DNA from 2 places in the Brumicola blandensis genome. Region 2 is predicted to be linked to the other one. Evidence: predicted binding sites of a transcription regulator. Region 2 holds the regulator's gene; the other holds the start of a gene.
What was found. Region 2 encodes LexA, which represses DNA repair genes until DNA is damaged. Its sites were predicted from a motif close to TACTGTATNNNNATACAGTA; they were not measured.
Positions count from the first base shown of each region.

Region 1: RM544_RS14830 (exonuclease domain-containing protein) is a predicted target of LexA. The motif match lies at 1,363-1,382, and genes of this name have one in related genera.

Region 1 covers NZ_JAVRIE010000006.1:253,955-257,128, reverse strand. The annotation lists gene RM544_RS14830 (exonuclease domain-containing protein) at 1-1,316, opposite strand, end outside; gene RM544_RS14825 (VOC family protein) at 1,473-1,850, shown strand; gene RM544_RS14820 (DUF416 family protein) at 1,885-2,490, shown strand; gene RM544_RS14815 (hypothetical protein) at 2,502-2,906, shown strand; gene RM544_RS14810 (hypothetical protein) at 2,938-3,174, shown strand, end outside.
Region 2 covers NZ_JAVRIE010000006.1:152,478-155,651, forward strand. The annotation lists gene coxB (cytochrome c oxidase subunit II) at 1-848, opposite strand, end outside; gene lexA (transcriptional repressor LexA) at 1,224-1,844, opposite strand; gene plsB (glycerol-3-phosphate 1-O-acyltransferase PlsB) at 2,007-3,174, shown strand, end outside.

The sequences.
Region 1 (3,174 bases), 100 kb from region 2:
TTGGCCAAATCATAGAACTGATTAGACTTTAATGAAGTGGGCACATGGTCGAACTCATTGCTTAAGCCCAAGCCATCGAGTTCGTATATTTCATACCAAAAATACAAGCCAAATAATGCCCGCCATATTTCGTTTTCGGTGCGAAGAGCCAGGATGTCACGTTGCTCATAATAGGCCACGACGCCGCGCTCAACCGCGCCTTTATGAATTTCGTCAATCGCGATCGTTTGGGAGTTGTCGCGCAACATATCGGTCAACACGCTGGTGCGCTTTTTATGATACTTTCGAGCAAGGAAATCTTCTGCAAAGGCTAAGAGATCTTCACACAAAGGTGCTTGGATAATACTTTCTAACCTTGCTTCCACGGCCTCGGTGTGACCCTGTTTATACGCTTCGCGGATCCATTTCTCGCTGGCTGCACTCGAACCAATATTTTCTAAAACATCGAGTGCATGTGTTGCATCGAAAGACAGTAGATCATTGGCAAGTAACAATTGTAGTCGTTGATGTAATTCTGTGGCCTTGTCACCCATCGGAGAGCACATAGTGGATAGCTGCTCCAAGATATAAGCCTTGTGCTCGTCTTGATGTTTTTGACCTTGAACTTGATCGTTTGGTGGTGAGTGTTTGAAATTCGCCAAAGCAATGCGCACGTCGTTGAGTTGAAAGTGCAGGTTAAATGCACTCTTTGCGCTGTCTATGCTGTCGAAACGCGCTAAAACCTGAGCTTGTTCTTTACGCGTACGCATGACGCCTAAATCTCGCATAGAAAACTGGTTTAGTTTTGCGTGAAAATTACCAAAATAGAGGTATAAAAAGTAATGAATGGGCCTCTCAAAATTGCCCTCCCAATAATCGCTAGCAATACTGCTGTCACAAATTTGTTCGGCGCTAACTTCCGATAACAAGACATCGACAAGCGTCGACTTCGGCGCCGATTTCTTATATTCGATGGCTTCTTCCAGCAACACATTGATTTCTTCCAATAGGCTAAGAATGTCTGCTTTTGTTAAATGCTCGACAAACTCCGCTGCATGCTTGCGTTGAATAGGTCTGAACCATTTGTCCTGAAAAAGCTGATAAAAATTATCATCAATGTTATCGATTTCATCATACACGTACGTACTCGGTTTAATAAATATCGACTTACGATTAACGAACCGAATGATTAAACATTGTTGGTCTTTGCTGAGCGCTTGAAAGCGCTGGATGAACGTTTGATCCTCTTCATCTAATAATGAGGCACATGGGCCTGTCACAAATTTCAAGAATTCATGAAAGTGGGTGTGATAATAGTAGGTTGGTAAGTCGCGCACGTTATCCAAAAAGCTAAATGTTTCTATGCCGCAAAGCATACTAAATAACTGTGTAAATATACAGTGCTGATTTGGATGCTATAAATGCATGCTTCACAATCGTTACAAATGTATGCTTTACTAACATTTCTTTAAACGAATACGCAAAGGAAGCTCATGTTTAGTCATATCATGTTGGGTGCAAACGACATTCAAGAATCAAAGAAATTTTACGACGCAATCTTCGCTGTGCTTGGCTGCAAGCCAGGTGTCATTGATGATAAAGGCCGTTGTTTTTGGTACGAAAAAACCGGTGTTTTCTCAGTAACAAAACCCATTGATGGCCAGCCTGCGACTCACGCAAATGGCAGTACATATGGATTTGCGGCAAAATCAACCGATGAAGTGGACGCTTGGTATCAAGCCGGTTTAGAGAACGGCGGGACAGCCTGTGAAGATGCTCCGGGTTTGCGTAATAATGGCAAAGTCGACCTGTATCTAGCCTATTTACGCGATCCGGCGGGAAACAAAGTTTGTGCGCTTTTTAAGCCTTAATTTTGGCTGTTATTAGTACAATCGGGCCTTAAGGTTGGATACTAATATTTATGAGAGTGCCGTTCGTAGCGCGCTAAAAGAGTTTAGTCTAAAGCAAGCGATCGTACTCTCTCTAATATGTTGCCATCGTGTCGGTAGCTATTATGACCGTTTTAGTAGAGCCGAAACTTGGGGAAATCCAGATAAACTGAGAAACGCGAGAACGGCTGTTTACAATTGGTTGAAAGGCGTTAATACGGATTACAAAGGGCAGAGTGCATCACTTGAAGTTGAAATTCCCGATTCTGATGATTTTGGTTCGGTTGAAGCAACTCTCGCGCAGGTCGCTGCCATTGCTCATTATTATATGGTTGAGCAGCTCGAATCGAAGGAAATACAATTGACACAGTTGGTACTAGATCGCTGTTTAGAAATAGCTGATGTTCGAATCCAAGAGCTATTAGATAAAGATTCAAGAATGGAACCGTCGATCGCTGCAATAGAGTCACATAACATTTATCAAAAAGAAATGCGCTTGCATGTGGAGCTTCTGAAAGGAATAAAAGGTAGCTTAGACCCGGTTGAATTTGTAGATAAAGTGTTAGCAGTAAAGAAAGACAAACAAGAACAATTTGATTTCAGGTTGGACGAAGAAAATTAACAAGGATTAGCATGAAGAATTTACTCACCGTTTTAGTGATATTTTTAACTTATGGTTGCAGCTCGACGGCTAATAATAGCCAATTTACAGGTGATCTCTCGACAAGCTCAACAGATCCTCAATATGGTTATATTGAATCAAAGCCGGTTGAACTGGGTGGCTTTATGCGAGGAACAAAATACGAGGGTGCACACTTTGAGTACTTCAGTAGCTTACTTGGGCCACAAGGGCAGAAGGTGAAGGTCGAGCGCCTAGGCAGCTGTTGTGAATTTGAGGATGCATCTTTGCCTCTCGGTGGTGGTTTACTAGATCGTTATGAGCTTACCTATGAGGGCCAGAAAAAACCGGCTGTCATTTACGTCAATCTCTACCGTTTCGAGCAACCCAAAGCACCGCAGGGGTTTACACTCTTGTAAGGCAATGTCTGAATTAAGGGATTAATTATATATGAAAAATGGCATCAACAACTTCGTTAAAACAGCCAATCAATATCTATTATTTACTGGGCTAATCATTATAGTCGGTTTTTTTGCCTATCAACTCGCCAAAGAAATCTTCAAAAGTGATTATCAAAAACACAATTCAATAGCACTTGTCGATGAAACTGAATTGGAAGAATATCCTATCGAGCTCCAAACAAGTTTCGTTAACAAATATAAGGATGTGTTCCTTTTCAGGGTAAGT
Region 2 (3,174 bases):
GCAATGTTGTAAACCTTCTCACCTTGGGTCATTAGCTCTTCCATACTCATATTCATCGCAAGTAAACGTTGTTCTTCTTCTTTTGCACGTATGGCAGCTAACTCTTGCTCTTTTATCCACGCGTCGTATTCTGCCGGCTCTTTTGCAATGACTACCACCGGCATAAAGCCATGGTCTTTTCCGCATAGCTCTGCACATGCACCACGGTAAATACCAGGTTCGTTAACATTCGCCCATGCTTCATTGATAAAACCAGGGTTAGCATCTTTCTTAATTGCAAAATCAGGCACAAACCATGAATGAATTACATCATCTGAAGTAATTAGGAATCTCACTTTTTTGCCCGTAGGGATGACTAAAGGTCGGTCAACTTCAAGAAGATAATTTTCACCTTTAGGAAACTTATTTTGAATTTGCTCTCGCTGAGTGGCCAGCAAAGAAAAGAATTCAACATCTGGGTTTTCTTGGTACTTGTAATGCCACTTCCACTGGGAGCCAGTGACTAGTATAGTAATATCTGCTTCGCTGGTATCCTCCATCGCCATTAAGGTTTTCGCCGCGGGCCAAGCCATAGCAATAAGGATAATGAAAGGGATTACTGTCCAAAGCACCTCAACCTTTACATTCTCGTGAAAGTTCGCTGGCTTAGCGCCCACTGACTTGCGATGAACTATCATGGAATAGAACATAACGCCGAATACCAAGGCACCAATGACTACACAAATCCAGAACATTAGCATATGTAAATCATATACTTGTGCACTGATATCGGTAACGCCTTCGCGTAAGTTAATATCTGATCGTTCCGCAGCAGTCGTCGCGATTGCCGGATTGCTAAGCGCCAGCATAGCGCCTACTAGCAACGTTGAAATTCGCTTCACTCTGATACTCCTTTGCATAACAACATTAGAGCGCTCAATTTTTACACTCCAATGTAAAGGTTTTGTTATTATTTTTAATGATATGTAAATCAATGCCTAATGATTAAACAAAGTCCCTACTTAGTCTAGTGTTTTTTTGCAATTTGAATGAATATGGTTATTCCCTATTTGCTTAATGCGCAATAAATAAACAATAAAGAATTGATAAGTAACTCAAGCAGAGACGGAATTAATGAAGAGGGAAGAAGCGATTGATTTATTTAAAAAAACCCAAGAACCGGCTGAAAGCGGTGCTTGGGTTAGTTGGGTATATGTCGAGTAGAAAGAAGAGTTAACTCATGTTTACATCCAATCAGAGTTACGAATAACACCAACTGCAATACCTTCTATATTGAATGGTTGTGAAGCTAAATCGACTTTAATCGGTGAGAAAGCGTCGTTTTCTGCATGTAGTAGTACTTGGCTTCCGCGTTTTTCAAACCGTTTTACCGTAACATCCTCATCAACACGAGCGACGACAACCTGACCGTTATGAATATCAGTTGTTCTGTGAACCGCTAATATATCGCCGTCGAGAATACCGATGTCTTTCATACTCATGCCATCGACTCTAAGCAAAAAGTCGGCGCTTGGCTTGAACAAATCTGGGTCGACTTTGTAATGACACTCTACATGTTCTGTTGCTAGGATGGGTTCACCCGCTGCAACACGACCAATTAACGGTAAACCTTCTTCCACTTCATCTTCAAGTGCACAATTCAGTTTAATACCGCGCGAAGTACCCGGCATAATTTCAATCACGCCTTTTTTCGCCAGTGCTTTTAGATGCTCTTCCGCTGCGTTAGCAGATTTAAAGCCTAAATTTCGTGCAATTTCTGCGCGAGTTGGGGGCATACCCGTGTCGATCATGGTGCTTTTGATTAGGTCGAGCACTTCTTGTTGTCTTGGAGTTAGTGGACGCATAAACAGCCTGTTTTTCTATACAGTTAGGTGTAAGTATATACAGGATCGAATAAATGGCAATCATCAATTTGTCTTTTGTTACGTTTGTTTTTCAAGGAATTAATATAAATTATCGCTGTCATGTTATTATTGTCAGGTTAATTTTTATATTAGGAAGAATACATGAGTGGCGTACGCGCTTTTTTGCGAAAGCTTTTTACACTGCCAATTCGCTGGCTAATTTCAGTGAAGAGTGTGCCTACTAACATCGAGTCAGAGCTCGGTATTGATAAAAAGAAGCCCCTTTTATACTTAATTCAAACTGAATCGATTACCGATTTAGTTGCCTTGCAATTGTCAGCTGCAGGCTTAGGTTTACCCAATCCCATATCGCCCATAGGGTTCTTAGGTGAGGAGCATAAGCGCTGCTATTATATCAATCGTCCTCAAAGCCTATTTTCCCGAAAAGTAAAGAAAACATCTATTGAAGACGTATTTACAAAAATGTTTCTATTACATAGAGAAAATCCCGAACTAGACTTGCAGGTTGTGCCTGTATCAATATCTTGGGGTCGCTCAGCAGGCAAAGAGTCCTCCGGATTCGCGCAATTACTTGCTGATAGAGCATCGCCAAGCTGGTTACGAAAGCTATTCATTTTACTATTCTTAGGTCGTGACAACATCGTTAGTTACAGTAAAGCTGTGTCCACTAAACAGATGGCCCAATTACATGGCTCTAACCAAAAGATATCTCAGAAGCTAGTACGAGTAGCGAGGACTCACTTTCAGCGAAAACGTCAAGCAATGTCAGGCCCAACGCTTTTAGAACGCTCGACTCTATACAATTCACTTCTCGGTGCCGACTCTATTCAATTGGCCATGCAAGAAGAAGTCAGACAAAAAAACATCAGCCCTGATGAAGCAAAGAAAAAAGCCTTAGCTTATATTGATGAAGTTGCGGCCGACTATCGCGAAGGTCTCATTCGTATAGGCGATAGAGTGCTTGGGCGTATCTGGAATAAAATATATAACGGCATACATGTCGGACACGCTCATCGCGTGCGAGAACTGGCTCAAAACGGCCACGAGATCATTTATGTACCGTGTCATCGCTCACATATGGATTACCTATTATTAACCTATGTTATTTATCATGAGGGCCTAGTGACTCCGCATATCGCTGCAGGTATTAATCTAAACTTTTGGCCAGTGGGTAAGATATTTAGACGTTGTGGTGCGTTTTTTCTACGTCGCAGTTTTGCCGGTAACAAACTCTATACCGCTGTGTTTAGAGAATACCTAGAATTGCTATTTAACAAAGGCTATTCAGTTAAGTACTACCCGGAGGGCG